DNA from 3 places in the Paenibacillus sp. HGF5 genome. Region 1 is predicted to be linked to each of the others. Evidence: riboswitches for the same ligand, from Rfam matches in the RefSeq annotation. Region 1 holds a riboswitch; each other region holds the start of a gene.
The links. Region 1 has a riboswitch for cyclic di-AMP ahead of HMPREF9412_RS12525 (3D domain-containing protein). Riboswitches for the same ligand answer to the same signal wherever they lie in the genome.
Positions count from the first base shown of each region.

Region 2: linked by a shared signal. The riboswitch ahead of ehuB (ectoine/hydroxyectoine ABC transporter substrate-binding protein EhuB) and the one ahead of HMPREF9412_RS12525 (3D domain-containing protein) in region 1 are both predicted to bind cyclic di-AMP.
Region 3: linked by a shared signal. The riboswitch ahead of HMPREF9412_RS30925 (hypothetical protein) and the one ahead of HMPREF9412_RS12525 (3D domain-containing protein) in region 1 are both predicted to bind cyclic di-AMP.

Region 1 covers NZ_AEXS01000074.1:9,291-15,948, forward strand. The annotation lists gene rsmI (16S rRNA (cytidine(1402)-2'-O)-methyltransferase) at 1-428, shown strand, start outside; gene HMPREF9412_RS12510 (AbrB/MazE/SpoVT family DNA-binding domain-containing protein) at 698-952, opposite strand; gene HMPREF9412_RS12515 (HD domain-containing protein) at 1,276-2,565, shown strand; gene HMPREF9412_RS12520 (TatD family hydrolase) at 2,662-3,426, shown strand; cyclic di-AMP (ydaO/yuaA leader) riboswitch at 3,632-3,846, shown strand; gene HMPREF9412_RS12525 (3D domain-containing protein) at 4,116-5,303, shown strand; gene rnmV (ribonuclease M5) at 5,490-6,035, shown strand; gene rsmA (16S rRNA (adenine(1518)-N(6)/adenine(1519)-N(6))-dimethyltransferase RsmA) at 6,039-6,658, shown strand, end outside.
Region 2 covers NZ_AEXS01000016.1:13,271-19,928, reverse strand. The annotation lists gene HMPREF9412_RS01660 (flavin reductase family protein) at 1-358, shown strand, start outside; gene HMPREF9412_RS01655 (SDR family NAD(P)-dependent oxidoreductase) at 542-1,285, shown strand; cyclic di-AMP (ydaO/yuaA leader) riboswitch at 1,652-1,798, shown strand; gene ehuB (ectoine/hydroxyectoine ABC transporter substrate-binding protein EhuB) at 2,154-3,008, shown strand; gene ehuC (ectoine/hydroxyectoine ABC transporter permease subunit EhuC) at 3,010-3,663, shown strand; gene ehuD (ectoine/hydroxyectoine ABC transporter permease subunit EhuD) at 3,667-4,329, shown strand; gene ehuA (ectoine/hydroxyectoine ABC transporter ATP-binding protein EhuA) at 4,342-5,193, shown strand; gene ectA (diaminobutyrate acetyltransferase) at 5,218-5,730, shown strand; gene ectB (diaminobutyrate--2-oxoglutarate transaminase) at 5,747-6,658, shown strand, end outside.
Region 3 covers NZ_AEXS01000180.1:24,450-31,107, forward strand. The annotation lists gene kdpC (potassium-transporting ATPase subunit KdpC) at 1-23, opposite strand, end outside; gene kdpB (potassium-transporting ATPase subunit KdpB) at 103-2,136, opposite strand; gene kdpA (potassium-transporting ATPase subunit KdpA) at 2,159-3,838, opposite strand; gene HMPREF9412_RS33755 (potassium-transporting ATPase subunit F) at 3,869-3,943, opposite strand; gene HMPREF9412_RS30925 (hypothetical protein) at 4,096-4,506, opposite strand; cyclic di-AMP (ydaO/yuaA leader) riboswitch at 4,637-4,805, opposite strand; cyclic di-AMP (ydaO/yuaA leader) riboswitch at 5,352-5,524, shown strand; gene HMPREF9412_RS30930 (hypothetical protein) at 5,661-6,125, shown strand; gene HMPREF9412_RS30935 (TetR/AcrR family transcriptional regulator) at 6,135-6,658, opposite strand, start outside.

The DNA.
Region 1 (6,658 bases):
GCAAAGATATCGTCCAGCAGCTGCAAGCTTTGCAATCGGCGCAGGGAACGTTGTTATTTTATGAATCTCCGCATCGCGTGAAGAAGACGCTGGAGATCCTGCAGGAGGTACTGGGAAATCGGAAGGTGACCTTGGCACGGGAACTCACCAAGCGCTACGAGGAATTTGTCCGAGGTAGCATTTCCGAATGCCTGGACTGGCTCACGGAGCATCCGCCACTGGGGGAATATTGTTTGGTGGTGGAGGCCGGCAGTGCAGAAGAGGAGCAGAAAGAGAAAAATGCCTGGTGGCAGGAGCTTTCGCTGGAGGAGCATGTGGGGCACTATGAGCGGGAAGGACTAAGCCGCAAGGATGCCATGAAAAAAACCGCGGGTGATCGCGGCGTATCGAAAAGGGACATCTATAACGCACTCCTGACGGAGTCGTGAATATGGCTTGCCTGGCCCAAGGGGGATAAACAAAATAGCCCCACAAAGTGGAGCCTAAGCTTTGATGCTTATTCCAAATACTTTACGGGGACCCCAAAAACATATCAATGGGATTAAAGAATGGATTACGTTTCACTGAAAACTTATAATTCTTTAATCCCAAAAAAAGACCCTCCTGCGGCCGGGTTCATAGCCGAGGAAGGCACCAAGGAGATATGAAAAAGGTTAGAATTAACAAAATGTAATAATGCTATTATATACTAAAAATCTTAATTTGTCACAGGTGTAGGGATTTCCGAGATACATTCATGGCAAACAATTTTACCTTTGAAGTAAGTGACGTTCTCAGCGTTACCACAGAAGATGCAGGCAGGCTCATATTTCTTAAGCATGATGCGTTCGCCGTCTACATAAATCTCCAATGCATCTTTCTCACCAATTCCGAGCGTGCGGCGCAACTCAATTGGAATGACGACCCGTCCAAGCTCATCGACTTTCCTTACAATTCCTGTTGATTTCATCATAACTTATAAATGCCCCTCTCGCCATAATTTAAAAAAGTCATAATTCGACATAGTTCTAGTTTTTATGTTATTTATAGTACCAACGATTCCCAAAACAGTCAACCTATATTTTTGAAAAATCGGAACCTGTTTACGAAAGTATAGTGAACAAAAGCCTTATATAGCAACGGAATTACCATAATCGAACCAATTTTTGCGACGATTTTGGATTTGTCGATTTGGAAAGCGTGATTTTACGTTATTCGACATGGTTCGACATTAGATGTCAAAAGAAGTGTTTAACGGCTAAAACCAAAGCGTGAACGAGAAGGAGTTGAGATGAAATGCATTCACCCATTTCGGAAGAAAAAGTGTTTAAGGACCCCGTCCATAATTACATTCATGTGCAGGACGACATTATATGGCGGTTAATCGATACCCCGGAATTCCAGCGGCTTCGCCGGGTCAGGCAGCTGGGCACTTCTTTCCTGACCTTTCATGGAGCTGAGCACAGCCGATTCTCCCATTCTCTTGGGGTCTATGAAATTACGAGAAGAATCATCTCTCAATTTGAACGGAGAGGGTATTCCGATTGGCCTGCCGAAGAGCGGCAAGTTGCGCTCTGCGCGGCGCTGCTGCATGATGTGGGGCACGGACCTTTTTCCCATTCCATAGAAGAAGCTTTTCATATGAACCACGAGGATTGGACATGCCGGATCCTGCTCGGAGATACTTGCGTCAATCGGGTACTTCAGGAGCTCGGTGCCGATTTTCCCGAGAAGGTCGCCTCCGTTATTAACAAAACCTACGATAAGCCGATTGTCATGAATCTGGTCACTAGTCCGCTGGATGCAGACCGGATGGATTATTTGCTAAGGGATGCTTACTATACGGGAGTCAATTATGGAACGATTGACATCGACCGAATCCTGCGGATGCTGCGGCCGTACCGGGATCGGGTCGTCGTGAAGGAATCGGGCATGCACGCGGTGGAGGATTATCTCATGTCGCGGTATCAGATGTACTGGCAGGTGTATTTTCATCCCGTCACCCGAAGCTCCGAAATCATCCTGCGTCAAATCTTTCGCCGTGCCAAGGAGTTGCATGACCGTGGATATGCTTTCCGGTTCATGATCGAGCCGCTGCCTGCGCTGTTTTCGGGGAATATCGGCGTTCATCAATATTTGCGCCTTGATGAAGCCTTGATTCAAACGGCCTTTCTGCAATGGACGGAAGAGGAGGACCCGCTTCTTAGCGAATTATGCGGCCGTTTCATGCACCGGAAGCTCTACAAATACGTAGAAATCGACAACATCGATCTGGAAACCATCGACGGGATCCGTCAAGCGTTCCGGGCCGTGGGGCTGCATCCGGAATATGACCTGGAGATTGATTTTCCAACGGATCTTCCTTATGATAAGGTTCATTCCGATATGCCGCTTAACGAGAAACAGATTCTCCTTCTCGACCGGCATGACGAGCTGAGGGAAATCTCGGAGGTATCCGATATCGTACGCTCGATCAGCGGCATTCATAAAGGGCGGTATCATCTTTATTATCCGGAGGAGAAGGTGGGCCCGCTCCTGGGTCAAATGCCGGAGAGGATCGCCGACGTTTTCAAAAAACAGCATTAAATCAGGCATAACAGGACAACCGTTAACACCCTTGCATTCAACCAACTAATGGAAAATTGACGACATAGAAACGACAGGAAGGAGAGTGTGGATAGTATGCTGTTCGACACGCACACTCATATGGACGCTCCCCAATTCGACGAAGACCGGGAAGCTGCAATTCAGCGGGCGCTTGAAGCCGGCGTTACGCGGATGATCAATATCGGATTTAACCGGGAGACGATCCCGACCACGATGAAGCTGGCCGAGACTTATGATTTTATATATGCAGCGGTAGGCTGGCATCCTGTAGATGCGATCACCATGGAGGATCAGGACCTGGATTGGATCGCCTCTTTATGCAGTCACGAGAAAGTGGTGGCAATCGGGGAGATCGGCTTGGACTATCATTGGGATACGTCCCCCAAGGAAGTGCAGCACCGTGTGCTTCGGCGCCAGATCGGGCTTGCCCGGGAATTGAACATGCCCATTGTCATTCATAACCGGGATGCGCATGAAGATATCGTTAACATTTTGCGTGAGGAAAAAGCCTCCGAGGTCGGCGGTGTCATGCATTCCTTCTCCGGAAGCTGGGAAACGGCAAAAATGTGCCTGGATATGGGATTCCATATCTCATTTGGGGGGCCGATTACGTTCAAGAATGCGAAGCAGCCCAAAGAGGTTTTGGCAAAGGTTCCGCTTGATCGATTATTGATCGAAACGGACGCGCCTTACCTGACTCCTCATCCCTTCCGCGGGAAACGAAATGAGACCGCATATGTAAAATTGGTGGCGGAGGCGGCGGCCGAAATTAGAGGGTTGTCCTATGAGGAATTGGCCCAAATTACCACCAAAAATGCGCTGGAACGATTTGGTATTTAACGAAAACAAGAGCAAAAGCGATGAAAAAGGGAGCATTTTCGATTAATTAAAGTTTTTTAATCAGAAAAGGCGTTGATATTACAATATTTTAACCTTTTACATGAGAAAATGTGGTTGAATGTTGCTTTACAACCTGCATACAAACAGGATATCATCTTTTCAGTGATAAGAAGCTGCGATGTGCAGATCGCAGCCGAATATTTCATGAACCGTCTCGCTTAATCTCCGAAATTCTGGAGAACGGGGGAACCGATACTGCGGTGCATACTGGTCTGGATGCACGAAGCTGTATTTGATTTCTTTTTCGGGTCTTTGGGGTGAATTTGAAGGATCTCGCCATGAGCGGGCATCCGGATATAGGGCGTCTCTCTTACGTCCGAACCCGACAGCTAACTCCGTAAGCGAAATAAGAGGGGAAATCTCGTGCATACCATTTCCATGATTTCATTCATCAGGAAGCCACGTTAGAGCCTCTAGTACTCTTTCAATGGCTTCTTTTATTTTTGAATAATGGAGACGGGTCCATCATACTCTTGGTAAACAGGAGGTGATGGCAGATGGACGGAAGACGGGAATTGACGCAGGGTGTAGATAGATAGCAGGGCGCCCTGTGAGAAAAATTGCTATAGTCACGTCAAATGCATTCATGCGTTTACCTAGACGGCGGGACTATGAAGGAGGATGGAATAGTGGGCATTTTTCAACCTGAAGAAACCCATGAATCACAATCATCCAGCATGTCTTACGCATTGAGATGGAAGCATGACAATTTGCGTCAACTGATGTTGCTCGGCGCCATGGGTGCCGTTACGGTATCACTTCTCATATCGTTGGTTGTACATGACCAGGCAGGCAAGGAAGTTCAGCTTGTCGTCGACGGCCGGGTCACTACGGTGGAAACACGTGGATCGTTGCTGCAGGAATTGCTGGATGAGCAAGCGATCACGTTGAGTCCCCAAGATCAAATTTCGATGCCCCTGAACGGCGCGATCCGGGACGGAGACCGAATTATTATTGACAGAGCTATTCCAGTCAACGTTACGGTAGGCAGCAAAACCAAAACCATATTTACATCCCAGGATACAGTTGATCATGTACTCAAAGAGGCTGGCGTTACGATCCAGGGTGAAGATATAGTACAACCGTCGCAAGACACGAAGCTGACCAGCAATATGAATATCCATGTCGTTCGCGTCACGAAGCAAAAAGTTAAGGAAACGGAAGACCGCGAATTCCGTGTGATCAAGACGGCCGATCCATCGCTTGAAAAGGGCGATAACCGCGTCATTCAGCGGGGCGAGCCTGGTCTTATGGTGAACCATTACGAGAAGGTCTACCACAATGGCAAGCTGATTTCCAAGACGAAGGTCTCCCAAGAAATTGAACGCAGAACAAAGGATAAAATCATTGCCGTAGGTACGAAAAAAGTGGAGAAGCCTATTATCGTCCAGGCGGCAGCCACCGATGTAAAAGCTACACCGGCTAAATTGTCCGGCACGAAAAAAGTAACGGCCGCCAAGGCTGTGGAGAACAACGTGGTCTCCCGCGCAGGCGTTGATTTTAAATACAAGAAGGTATTGAACAACGTGTCGATGACGGCGTATTCGGCCGAGCAGCAAGGAATCGGTACGCGTACCGCATCCGGCACTCGCGTTACGGAAGGTCGCACCATCGCCGTTGATCCTAACATCATCCCGATCGGGTGGTGGGTCTACATCGAAGGCATTGGCTTCCGCCGTGCTGAAGATACGGGCGGCGCCATCAAAGGCAACAAAATCGATGTCTATTACGATTCGTTGAAATCGGCCATGAATTTCGGCCGGAAGAGCGGTCGCACCGTTTATGTGATCGGTCCGGTTAAACCTGAATTGAACTAGACGCATGAATTCCAATTTACTTTGCCATTCTAATGCTATACTATTTAGCTTATAATATATGATGATCAAGAAGAGGGAATATTTCCTCTTCTTTTGTTTTGTTAAGACCGGAGTAATCAAGGCTAAACGGGTTGAACCTTAACGTTGTACAGGCCTGCTCGGCTTGGGAAGGAAGAGAACGAACGCATGATTAAAGAAGTGATTGTCGTGGAAGGCAGAGACGATACCGTTGCCATTAAACGGGCCGTAGAGGCCGATACGATCGAAACCGGCGGTTCAGCGATCAACAAACAAATCCTGAAGCGCATAGCGCTTGCCCAGGAGCGCAGAGGCGTTATCATATTGACGGACCCTGACCATGCGGGAGAACGAATCCGCAAAATCGTGGATCGGGGCGTACCCGGCTGCAAGCACGCCTTCATCCCGGAAGCGGACGCTACCCGAAAAGGGGATATCGGCGTGGAGAATGCCTCGCCAGAGGCGATACGGCGCGCGCTGGAGCGGGTTCACACGTCTTTTGAGGGTAGAGAGAGCCTGATCAGTTTGGAGGATCTGCTGGAGGCGGGATTATCGGCTCACCCGGAGGCCGCGGCAAGACGGATGGCGATGGGTAATCTGCTGGGCATCGGATACTGCAACAGCAAGCAGTTCCATAAACGATTGGCCATGTTTCAAATATCGCGGGAAGAATTTCTGGCAGCACTTGCACAGCTGGAAGAAGGGGGCATTTAGCCAATGAGTCGGATCGAGGATATATCAACACCAAGACGGACGAAGGAGATCATCTCACGCCATGGATTCTCCTTCAAGAAAAGTCTGGGCCAGAACTTTCTCATCGATCAGAATATTTTGTACAAAATCGTGGAAGCTGCAGGACTTGATGAAGATAAGGGCGCGCTCGAGATCGGGCCTGGCATCGGTGCACTGACGGAGAAGCTGGCGCAGACGGCAGGAACCGTCACCGCAGTCGAAATCGATCAGCGCCTGATTCCCATCTTGAAGGAAGTCCTGGAGCCCTACGGGAACGTGAGGGTTCATCATGGGGATGTGCTGAAGGTGGATCTTCATGAACTGTTCCGTCAGGATTTCGGGGACGTATCGAAGGTAAGCGTGGTTGCCAATCTGCCGTATTACGTGACGACGCCGATTCTCATGAAGCTGCTGGAGGAGAAGCTGCCGCTGGAGAACATCGTGGTGATGATTCAGAAGGAAGTGGCCGAACGGATGGCCGCTGCACCGGGAAGCAAGGATTACGGAAGTCTCAGCATTGCCGTTCAATATTACAGCGAGCCTAAGCTGGTCTGCATCGTGCCGCACACGGTGTTCATTCCGCAGCCGAACGTCGAGTCGGCCGT
Region 2 (6,658 bases), on a different contig from region 1:
CGTGGACGAAGATACCGTTGCAGCCGTGAACGAAACGGCGGCGAACCTGCCTCCGGACGAAAGTGAGCTTGACCGAACCCGTTTAACCCCGGTCGTTAGTGACGTTGTTAAGGTTCCCGGCATTATGGAATCCAAGATTCGCATGGAATGCGTGCTGGAGCAGGTCGTCACGTTGGATGGTACGGATCAGCTGCCTGCCGCTGATCTATTGATTGCCCGCGTCGTCCGATTTCACGTGTCCGAGGAGCTCTACGAGCATGGCCGGATTGACGCATCCAAGTTGAAACCTGTGAGCCGCATGGCAGGAAATATCTATTCGACCCTGGGAGAGATGTTTACGATTGAGCGTCCGGTCTGACAGGGCTTGAGCTTGAATAAGGTTATTGCTTTGCGACTGTTATTTAGCGAACGTCCTTTTTATTTGATAGTATGCTGGTCATTCATTAGGAAACGGGGTATTGGAATATCATGGTCGGTTTTTGCCCATTCTACATGAATGGATAGCCGGTTGATGAATTTACAACATAGGAGTGATCAACGCATGAAATTTGATTCCAAGGTTGTCATTGTGACGGGGGGCGCCAGCGGGATTGGCGAAGCGGCAGTCAGACTTTTTGCAAAAGAGGGAGCCAAGGTCGTTATCGCGGATTATTCCGACCAGGGCCAAGCGGTTTCCGACGAATTGAGAGGAGCCGGCTTTGAAGCGCTGTTCGTCAAAACGGATGTAACCCAAGAGCAGGAAGTCGCGAATATGGTGAATCAGACGGTACAGCATTTTGGCCGTGTCGATGTATTGTTCGCGAATGCAGGCATTGCCCATGATGCTCCTGCCGATCAGTTAACGATGGATAACTGGCAGAGAACGATTGATATTAATCTGACAGGGGTCTTCCTGTGCGATAAATATGTCATTCAGCAAATGCTGTCCCAAGGAACCGGAGGGGCGATCGTAAACTGCGGCTCGATCCATAGCCATGTCGGAAAAGCAGGGGTAACCGCCTATGCTTCGGCTAAGGGAGGCGTCAAGCTGTTAACCCAGTCGCTCAGCGCAGACTATGCCTCCAAAGGAATCCGAATCAATGCCGTGTGTCCGGGATATATCGATACGCCGCTGATCAAGGGAAGAACGGAAGCGATCACGCAGCACCTGGTCGGCCTTCATCCGATGGGCCGTTTGGGACAGCCGGAAGAAGTGGCCAAAGCCGTATTGTTCCTCGCCAGTGAAGATGCCTCCTTCATTACGGGCACGAGTCTGCTGGTGGATGGCGGCTATACCGCGGTATGACGAGAAAAGCCCTGATGCTAAGCATCGGGGCTTTTTGCAAGTCATTCCAGGCGTTGTTATCGGACTTATTATGGAGTGTTTCAAAAATTTTTTTCGGCCCCGTATTTCATATGGGCAGACTTCCTGATCCGGGGCTCATTCATGGCATTAAACGTATATGTCATGAACGATTTCCGCAAGACCCGTCAAATGCCTGCTATATAGCGGAAAATGGAGCATGGATTCCATGACCAATCCGGTGTATGGACAGCCTTAAATAAGGTGTTCAAAAGGCTCGATATTTTCGTTGCAAAAACGGTATTTTCACTTCTGAATTTCCAGAAAAAGCGGTTAAAGGGGTTTGACTTTTCCTGAGCTTCCCTTTATCATGAACACACGCTTAGTTTCCGGCATACATATTCCGGAAAGCGGGGGAACCAGTTTCACCAGGGGCGAGTCACTTGGAATTCACGAGTGTAGGGTACCATCTTACCCGAGTCCGTCAGCTAACCTCGTCAGCAGTGGATGGGTCTTGCATACATAATGGATGTTCATACAAAAGGCCCTTTATTCTCTATAGGGGCCTTTTCTCTATTTTTTGACCCCCTGCTGGCGGAGCTATGTCTAGATCCCCTGTTTGGTGGTCTTTTTAGCATTCAATTACAGAGGAGGGGCAACGTCTGCAAATGTGGAATGAATTGAATCGATCAGACGGCATTGGGTCAAAGCGTGCAAGGAAGCCGATGAATCATCTTCCCTGAAGCCTCGTCCCATGCACGGGTATCTGAATGTCCATATATCCAAGTTAACACATGTGCTAACACGGATAATTTCGTCATGCCGTTTTTTTAAGAAAGTGAAAAGCTATTACGAAAGGTTGTGGAAGGTTTTGAAGAAAGTGGTTGTGCTGGTGTTGTCCGTGATGATGGTGGTACTGCTCGCGGCTTGCGGCGACAAAGGAAGTACGCTGGATCGAGCCATAGAGCAGGGATATATCACCGTAGGGTTTGCGAACGAGAAGCCGTATGCCTACAAAGAAGCCAATGGGGAGCTCACGGGCGAGGCGGTTGAGATTGCCCGCGTTATTCTGGAGCGTCTTGGCATCAAGGAGATGAGAGGGGAGCTAACGGAATTCGGTTCGCTGGTCGCCGGATTGCAGGCCGATCGGTTTGATCTGATCACGGCAGGCATGTTCATTAATCCGGACCGCTGCTCTGCCGTCCTGTTCGCGAATCCGGAGTACAGCATCGGGGAAGCCCTTGCGGTAAAGCAAGGGAATCCGATGGAACTCGGAAGCTATGAGGACATTGCCAAGAATGAGCAGGCCAAGGTGGCTGTCATGACCGGCGCGGTCGAAATCGGCTACATGGAGAAGTCAGGCATTCCTGCGGACCGGATCGTACAGGTCCCTGACCAGGCTTCGGCGATCAGCGCCCTCCAGGCCGATCGGGTGCAGGCGATTACCATGACGGGGCCGTCCCTGCAGGCGATGCTGGATTCAGCCAGCGACGACAGCATCGAACGCGTGGCTGATTTCGAACAGCCGGTCATCGACGGCGAAAGCGTTCGCGGTTACGGGGCTACGGCTTTCCGCCAAGCGGATACCGAGTTCCAGGAGGCTTATAATGCAGAGCTTGAAAAGATGAAGGAGTCGGGCGAGCTGCTGGAAATTTTGCAAGAGTTCGGGTTCACGGAAGAAGAGCTCCCGGGTGAGATGACGGCCGCTGCGCTCTGCGGGGAATAGCATGCCGAATTCTTGGATCGATTTTCTTCCGACGCTGCTCAAAGGAGCAGAGATCACGATTATCGTCGCGTTCTTTTCAGCCATCCTGGCTATCGTGATGTCCTTTGCAGCCGGATTGTGCCGGCTGTCGAAGCTGTGGATCGTCCGCACGGCGACGGTCGTGTACGTCGAAGTTTTTCGGGGAACCTCTTTGCTGGTGCAGCTCTTCTGGTTGTATTTTGCCCTTCCGTTCATCGGCATCGAGCTTCCGAAAATGCTGGCGGCGATTCTCGCGATCGGACTTAATTTCGGCGCATACGGCTCCGAGATTGTTCGCAGCGCGGTGCTGGCCGTTCCGAAAGGACAGTGGGAAGCTGCCGTGGCGCTTAATATGAGGCCTTGGCAGAGGCTGTGGAACGTTATACTGCCCCAAGCGTCCCTGCGAATGCTTCCCCCGTTCGGGAATCAGCTTGTGGAACTCATCAAATCCACCTCGCTCGTTTATTTCATCACGATGGCGGATTTAACGTATCAGGCGATGGTGCTCCGCAACAATTACATCTCCTGGACCACCGAAATTCTGGTGCTGCTGCTCCTCATGTATTTTGTCATTGCGACGCTCGTCTCGATGGCGGTTCGACTGCTGGAGCGCAAACTGACCGCGGGGAGGCTGTAGCGGATGTGGGATTGGAAATATGTGTTTGAAATACTGCCGCAGCTTCTGAGTGCATTAAAAATGACGGTATGGGTCACACTCTGTGCTTTTGTGGTGGCATTGATTATCGGGCTGCTGCTTGCCTTTGCCGCGCGGAGCAAATTTAAGCCCTTGTCGCTCATAACCAAAGGAATCATAGAATTTATTCGCAATACCCCCTTGCTGGTACAGGTGTTCTTCCTGTATTACAGCTTGCCGCTGCTGACGGGCATTTCGATTCCGGCCTTCTATGCGGGAGTCATCGGCCTGGGGCTGCATTACAGCACGTATCTGTCGGAGGTGTACCGTTCCGGCATTGAAGGGGTGCCGAAAGGACAGTGGGAAGCCGCAACCGCACTGAACTACACGAAATCCCAGACCTGGCGGAGCATTATACTGCCGCAAGCGGTACCGCCGATCATCCCGGTGCTGGGGAATTATTTGATTGTCATGTTTAAGGAAACGCCGATTCTATGCGCCATTACGCTGGTCGAGATGATGCTGACGGCCAAAAATATCGTGTCGCAATCATTTCGCGCTTTCGAACCATACACGCTGGTCGGGATTCTGTTCCTGATCATCAGTTATATCGCGTCGTTGCTGGTGCAAAGGCTGGAGAAGCGTTTGAATCTGCAGCGTGGAAAATAAGGAGGGAGTCTATTGAATGCCGTTGTAATCGATGAGCAGGCTGAAGAGGCGAAGAAGCCGCAGCGGGAAAGAAGCCCCGTTACGGGCTCACAGCCGATCGTGAAATATGCGGGCGTGACCAAGTCGTATGGCGACCTGCAGGTGCTGAAGGGCATCGATTTGGAGATGCAGCCTGGAGAAAAGGTGGCTGTGATCGGACCGAGCGGATCTGGCAAAACGACGATGGGCCGGATGCTGATGACGCTGGAAGAACCGACCGAGGGGACCATCGAGATCGATGGCGAGCTGCTCTGGCATATGGAGGAGAAGGGCAAGCTGGTCCGTGCAAACGAGAAGCATCTGCATCGGATGCGGTGCAACGTCGGCATGGTCTTCCAGCACTTCAATCTGTTCCCGCACATGAATGTGCTTCGCAACGTGACGGAAGCCCCGCGCAAGGTGCTGGGGTTGTCCAAGGAGGAAGCGGAGGAACGGGCCGTCTCGATGCTGGGCAAGGTCGGTTTGGCCGACAAGCTGAAGATGCACCCGTCCAATCTGTCGGGAGGCCAGAAGCAGCGCGTCGCCATCGCCAGAGCGCTGGTCATGCGGCCGAAGGTGATGGTGTTTGACGAGGTAACCTCGGCGCTGGATCCAGAGCTGGTCGGCGAGGTGCTGGAGGTGATCCGGGAAATTGCCGAAGAAGGCGAAATGGCCATGATGCTGATTACGCACGAGATGGATTTTGCGAAGGAAATCGCGGACCGGGTCATCTTCGGAGCCGACGGCAGGATCGTTGAGCAAGGAACACCCGAGGAAATATTCGATCATCCGAAGAGCGAGCGGCTGCAGAGCTTTCTGCAGCGGTTCCGCTCGAACGGAAATTAGTGCTGGAAAGAGGTGTTTATGTAGATGGCTGTGGATACCGGAACCGAAGTGGTTTACCGAAGACCGGAGGCGCGGGACGGCACCCGGGTATGGGAGCTCATACGCGACACCGGATCGCTTGATCTGAACTCGCCTTATTGCTACATGCTGCTAGGGGATTACTTCAACGATACCTGCATGATTGCGGAGCATGAAGGAGACATCGTCGGTTTTATCTCCGCTTTCCGTTCTCCGCGCAATCCGGAGACGCTCTTTGTATGGCAGGTGGCGGTTGCAAGCTCCCACCGGAGGCAGGGGATCGCGAAGGCGATGCTTACCGGCCTCATGAACCAGAAGGCCTGCCATGGCGTCCGTTTCATTGAAACGACGGTATCGCCCAGCAATATGGCATCACGCCGATTGTTTCTCGGTTATGCCGAGGAGAAATCCATTCCGAGCACCGTAACGGTGGGTTACGGAGCAGAGATGTTTCCGGATGGAACGGCACATGAAGATGAGCCGTTATTCGTGATTGGCCCCTTTTTCAATGACATTTAAACAAATGGAGGGAACTATGGACAACCAAGTCATGGAGAAACCGAAGCTTACCGTGTTTAACAAGCTGGAATCGGAAGTGAGAAGTTATTGCCGGAGCTTTCAGACGGTCTTTGACAAAGCCCGGAATGCGAAGCTGTGGGATACGCAGGGCAATGAATACATTGATTTTTTTGCCGGCGCCGGCGCCTTGAATTACGGGCACAACAATGAGAGGATTCGCGAGAAGCTGGTCGACTACATCCTGCAGGACGGCGTTACGCACAGTCTGGACATGGCTACGGGAGCGAAGGAAACGTTTCTGACCCGCTTTCAGGAGATTATCCTGAAGCCGCGCGGGTGGGATCACAAGGTGATGTTTCCCGGACCGACCGGAACCAATGCCGTGGAGGCCGCGCTCAAAATCGCCAGAAAAGTGACGGGGCGCAGCACCGTTTTGTGTTTCACGAATGCCTTTCACGGCATGTCGCTGGGATCGCTGGCGGTGACCGGCAATGCCTTCAAGCGCCAGGGCGCCGGCGTGGATCTAAGCCACTCGGTATTTATGCCATATGACGGTTACTTTGGCAGCGACGTGGACACGATGGCATATATGGAGAAGCTTCTGGATGATCCGGGAAGCGGCATTCCGCTGCCGGCAGCGGTCATCGTCGAGGCGGTGCAGGGGGAAGGCGGCTTGAACGCTGCCAGCAGCCAATGGCTGCAGAAGCTGGCGCGCATCTGCAAGGATAAGGGGATGCTGCTCATTCTGGACGATATCCAGATGGGCTGCGGCAGAACCGGTTCGTTCTTCAGCTTCGATGATGCGGGCATCGAGCCGGACATCGTGTGCCTCTCGAAATCGATCGGCGGCTTCGGCTTGCCGATGGCGATTACGCTGATCAAGCCGGAGATCGACATCTGGGAGCCGGGCGAGCATAACGGCACCTTC
Region 3 (6,658 bases), on a different contig from region 1:
GATTTCTGCAATGGCTTATTCATGGTTCATCGATCCCTTCTTCTATATCTTCCTTAAATAGCAGACCGGGATATCTCGATAGGCCAGCTGCGATGCTTCCGCCTAAATCCAGAGATGCACGATCATATCAATCAGCTTAATCCCGATGAACGGCACGATCACGCCGCCTAATCCGTAGACCAACACATTGCGCTGCAGCAGCTTCGACGAGCTCATCGGCTTATAGGCCACACCCTTCATCGCAAGCGGAATCAGCAGCGGAATGATGATGGCATTAAAGATCAGCGCCGACAGAATCGCCGACATGGGAGAACCCAGTCCCATGACGTTGAGAACGTTCATGCTTGGAATAGCAGCCGCGAACATCGCCGGAATGATCGCAAAATATTTGGCGACATCGTTCGCGACGCTGAAGGTGGTCAGCGCGCCGCGCGTCATCAGCAGCTGTTTGCCGATAGAGACCACCTCGATAATCTTCGACGGATCCGAATCCAGATCCACCATATTGGCCGCTTCCTTGGCTGCGGTGGTGCCGCTGTTCATCGCCAGCCCCACATCGGCCTGGGCCAGCGCCGGGGCATCGTTCGTCCCGTCCCCGGTCATCGCCACCAGCTTGCCTTCGGCTTGTTCTCGGCGGATGACGGCAATCTTATCCTCGGGCTTGCTCTCCGCGATGAAATCATCGACGCCCGCCTCACGGGCAATCGTCGCCGCGGTGAGCGGGTTGTCGCCCGTGCACATGATCGTCTTGATGCCCATCCGGCGCAGCTGGTCAAACCGTTCCTTCATGCCCGGCTTCACGGTATCCTTCAGGTAGATCAAACCGTAGATGCGGTTATCCACGGCGACAGCAAGCGGGGTTCCTCCCTCTGTGGCGATGGCGTCGCTATTTGGCGTCAAATCCGAAGGGAGGGGGCCTCCTTGCGACTGCACCCACGCCTTGACGGCATCCACCGCGCCCTTCCGGACTTTCCGGCCATCCCTCAGGTCCATGCCGCTCATCCGAGTTTCCGCCTTAAATTCGATGAATTCCGCCCCATCCGCCATGCTCTCATCCACTGCGAAACCTTCCTTCCTCAGCAGCTCCAACACCGACCGTCCTTCCGGCGTCTCATCCTGCAGCGAGCTCACCGCGGCCCACCGGGACACCGATGCCTGCGACTCGCCGCCGACGGGAATCAATCGGCTGGCCATCCGGTTACCAAACGTAATGGTACCCGTCTTATCCAGAATCATCGTGTTGATGTCACCGGCGGCCTCAACCGCTTTGCCGGACATCGCCAGCACGTTGAACTGCGTTACCCGGTCCATGCCGGCAATCCCGATCGCCGACAGCAGCCCCCCGATCGTGGTCGGGATCAGACATACCAGCAGCGAGATCAGCACCGGAACGGTCAACTCGATGCCAAGATACTTCGCGATCGGCGCCAGCGTCACAACCACGATCAGGAAGATCAGCGTTAAGACGATCAACAGCGTATTCAGCGCAATTTCGTTTGGCGTTTTCTGCCGGGAGGCCCCTTCGACCAACGAGATCATCCGGTCGATAAACGATTCCCCCGGATCGCTCGTAATCCGGATGCGGATCGTATCGCTGACAACCCGGGTGCCCCCCGTGACTGAGCTGAAATCTCCTCCGGCTTCTTTAATGACGGGGGCGGACTCCCCGGTAATCGCCGATTCGTCAACGGATGCAAGGCCCGCAATCACTTCCCCGTCCCCGGGAATCATCTCGCCCTGCGCGACAATCACGATATCCCCTTTGCGCAGATCCGTGGACGGCACGGATTGTCCCCCGCCGTTCTCCATCACTTTGCGGGCCGTCATTTCCTGCTTCGACTGCTTAAGGGAATCGGCCTGCGCCTTGCCGCGCCCTTCGGCAAGCGCCTCTGCGAAGTTAGCGAACAGCAGCGTAAACAGCAGGATGACGAATACGGTCAGGTTAAATCCGCTACTGCCCTCGGTACCGAAATAGGACGGAAATATCGTCATAAGCAGCACGACCAGAGTCCCGGCTTCCACGACAAACATGACCGGATTTCTCATCATCAGGACGGGATTCAGCTTCGTGAAGCTGTCCTTCAGCGCCTGACGGACCATCTCTTGGGACATCGCTCTTTTTCTCGTATTATTCATGGTAATAGGCCACCTTTTCTATTTAACGAATCGTCAGATGCTCGGCAATCGGTCCCAGCACCAGCACAGGCAGGAAGGTCAAGGCACCGATGATCAGGACCACCGCGATGAGAATGCCGGCAAAGAGCTTATTATCTGTCCGGAACGTCCCGAGCGTCTCGGGAACCCACTGCTTCCGCATTAGCGAGCCGCCCACCGCCAGCAGGGCGATCATCGAAATGTAGCGCCCGATCAGCATGACCAGTCCAGTGCTGATGTTCCAGAACGGCGTGTTATCCGCAAGGCCCTCAAACCCGGAGCCGTTATTGGCCGCGGATGACGTGTATTCGTAAAGCACCTGCGAGATGCCGTGAAAGCCCGAATGGGCAATGCCCGCCTGTCCCGCATCCGTCATGAGCGCGAGCGCCGTCGGAGCAAGGATAATCAATGGGTGTACCAGAATGACAACCGCAACCAGCTTCATTTCCCGGGCCTCGATTTTTCTGCCGAGAAATTCGGGGGTACGGCCAACCATAAGACCGGCCAGGAACACCGCCAGGATCGCGTACATGAGCATATTCATCAGCCCGACGCCTTTTCCGCCAAAAACGGAATTCAGCATCATCAGGGACAGCGGCGTAATCCCGCCGAGCGGCGTGAGGGTATCATGCATGTTGTTGACCGACCCGGTCGTGGCTGCGGTTGTCACCGTCGTAAACAGGGAGGATTGGGCGATCCCGAACCGGACCTCTTTGCCCTCCATGCTGCCTTGCGAGGCGTCGATGCCCAGCTGGTTTAATGCCGGGTTGCCGTTGGTTTCGGCAGCGTAGTTCAGGGACAGGAAGCCGATAAACAAGGTCATCATTACCGAGAAAATAATCCAGCCCTGCTTGCGGCTCTTCGCGAACAAACCAAATGTGTAAGGAAGCGCCGCCCCGAGGCACCACATGGATAGAATCTCGATCACATTGGTCAGCGGGGACGGGTTCTCGAAAGGATGCGACGAGTTGGCCCCCATAAACCCGCCCCCATTGGTGCCAAGATGCTTGATCGATTCGAGCGCGGCCACCGGACCCACCGCTATTTGCTGCTCGCTACCTTCCAGCGTCGTGACGCTGAGCGTAGGCTTCAGTGTCTGCGGCACCTGCAGCGCCACCAGCGCCATCGCAATGATGAAGGCAGCCGGAATGAATACCCGGGTATGCGCCTTAACGAAGTCCTCAAAAAAGTTGCCGACGGTCATACCCTTGCTGGTCACCGCCCGGATAAAAGCAATCGCCACGCACAGCCCGGTCGCCGCGGACGTGAACATCATCATCGTAATGACGGCCATCTGGGCCAGATAAGACAATCCCGACTCGCCGCTGTAATGCTGAAGATTCGTATTGGTCATGAAGCTGATAATGGTGTTGAACGACAAGGTCGGTTCCATATGGCCGATGCCGTTCGGGTTCAGCGGCAGCACCTTCTGCAGCCGCAGAATCAAGTAGCCCGCCGCAACCAGCACGATATTCGTCAACACAAAGCTGACGGCATATCCTTTCCATGTCATCCCCTTGCGTTCTTTTAAGCCGATCAGAGCAAAGATCGGTTTCTCCGCCCAGGAGAACCATCTGTCCGTTCCATTGCTTTCATTGCGAAACACCTGATATAGATAAGTTCCCAGCGGCTTGACCAGCAGCACCAGAACGAGTATAACGATGGCAATTTGTAAAATGCCCATGACGAATGCCTTCCTCCTTCAGCCGATTCCCTAGAATTTTTCAGGGTGAATCAGCGCATAAATCAAATAGAGAAAAATAAAAATCGTGAATATCAACATGATCATCACGGCTGATCAGCCTCCGGTTCCGAAACCACGCGCCCGCACCAGGACATAAACAGCATGAGCAGTCCGTAGGTTCCTCCCAAAATGAGTGCCATAACTAAATCCTGCATGAATGTAACCTCCCCTAACTCTTGTGGCGTCAGTCCAAACGCTTAGCTCATAACGGCTGCCATCAGAAAGGACACCTGATGATGATTCGTATGAAGCACCACATCGGCACCCAGCCCTTTGTATATCAAGCGCGGATTGCCGGAATGGGTGATCACGTAAATCGACTCCGCGGTCCATGTCCGGCAGATCCGTAAATAGCGGCAGCACAGATTCAAGCTGCTTTCGAACAGAAACACCTTGCTGACGGGAAACTCGGGAATGATCCAGGTCTGCTCGTCTCTTGTATCAATCAAAATGATGGGTTTGCAGCCCAGTTCTCGCAGCCTCAGCTGCTCAGCCCGGTTGTTGGCTATGGCCGCAAACGGAACACGTTTGTGCATCAGCTGGCGGACGAATTCCTCCCCGGCCTTGTTCGGCGCGGATACCAGGATGTATTCCTGTGGTTTCTCCATCTTCGTTTCTCCTCCTAAGGTCAGAAAGAGAAGGCAACAACAAAGAAGCCTGCGGAAAGAGAAGAACTCTTCCCGCAGGCTTCTTAACAGGACACGGTGAAATACACCGTAGCCCAAGTCCACGACAATCGTTGCCTCTCTCGATACGCTTACGAGGTTAGCTGACGGATTCGGGCGTGAGAGTCGCCCTACCCATAGACCGTTATCTTGTCTATAGGATTCACCCCAGAGAGATCAGATTTATCTCCCGACTGGTTCCCCCGTTCCTTTTCCATTCAAGGACTCAGCGAAAATTTGAATACGAGTAGCAGTAATTTTATTGCGATTTGACTTGTCGTCCGACTGGGCATAACAGCAGCGACAGGAGGTTTACGCGGTGAGAGTCGCCTCTACCTTCAAATCTCAGCAAGGCCCATGGTACCTTCTCCTAAGATTCGATCCATAATGAACCCGGCGCAGCTCTCACACTGCCTTTAGATCTTTATGGAACGACTGTCCGTATGCCTTGGTCGTTGATGACCGTCAACTCATAGTTCGTATCATACGACCGGCCCTGCAGGATGTAAATGTGAGCAAAAACACATCTGGCGTTATGTCGAACAGGAACCAAGCAGTATTTCGTATTTATCTTCCGAATACTTCTCTATACTATGTATTTCTCTTGTTTTCTCGTATTTATCGCAATCCAACGAGATACCGAGATTTTGCCACGATAATAGATGACAGGATGGATTGTACGCGTTTTCTTTTGCTGTTTTCATCTATTTTCAGAGTGTACGCGTCACAAACGGTCATTTACTTTTGCGTTCGTCCGGCGTATGATTCAGTGCATCTATTTAAGAAACACATGTTATTCGCTGAGCTCCCGACAGACCGGGAGACGGGGGAACCAAAATCGCCAATTTTCGATTGGTGAATGGGGTGAATCCGCTGCGCCAAGGATCGAAAGGGCCCAGTGGTAGGGTGCTCTCAGCCCGAATCCGTCAGCTAACCTCGTAGGCGCGTTTTGAGAGAGAATACCGTCCAAGCTTTGGCATAGCGGCCGCCGGAATTGGGCCTCTAACCATAAATAGGCCTGGAGAGCGGGGTATCTCTGCTCACCAGGCCTATTTGCCGTGCATATAACATGTTTATAAAGGAGCGTAGATCATATCATGACGAAACTCATCGAGGCAGCACTTACACCCGTCATCGAAACCGCAGTGCCTGCATTAGGTGAAGAGACTATCCGCCATATGGAGATATTTCGTTTCGACCGGGGTTCGGCCGAACGTTTTATCCCCTGGAGCGATCACAGCAGGAACTGCGGCTTGTTCAAAGTCAGCTGCAACGACGCGGCAGGATATGTCGAATATGCCCTGCCAGGCACGAGAGAATTTTCGGACCTGGTCCGCTGGGCATCCGTCTTCTCAAGGCTGAGAGGCATGCCCGTGACTGAGGCCATTCGTTATGCCCGAAAGCAGCAGCAATGGGGATCCGCACGGATGCAACTTGCTGTATCGGCCCTCGCCGATCTGGAGATCAACCTGCATCGGCACATCACCCGGGAGCGGTTAGGCAGACTGCCGCTGGAGCGCTCCTTCCTGATGGACTGCTCGGAGGCGTATTATCATTTCTAGGGACAGCAGCTACAGAGAGCTACTGTCCCCGTTTCCCTTGGATTGGGCAGTTTTCCCGTTCTCAATTAATACTCCGGTTCCTTCGATGATCCGCTCCAACCCAAAAGCATAAGCATGCTCCGGATTGTATGCATTCTGGTGTGCCTGACCGGCAGCTTCTCCAACGCGGGATGCAACCGGAAACCTCTCCCACTCCACAATTCTTGCCAGAGCCGGCGAATAGCTAAGCCACCATTCATCGTCGTCCATTCCCGTGTTGATTTGCGTAGAGACCATGCTGTTTCTCAATCTGGCGCAGCTCTCCACATGCATAAGTATGAGTGATAAGGTAGAGTCCATCTCGATATCGGTCAAGCCGATACCCTCCATAGCACGTAGCTCCAGCTCGTACTTCAGAATCAAGTTAGGGCCTAGAACCGGTCTCCTGCCGGTTAAATCCACGATCCACGGGTGTCTCATGCAAAGATCCCAATTCGTCTTCGCGATAAAACGGACCGCTTCGCGCCAATCTCCCTTACAGTCCGATAAAATAT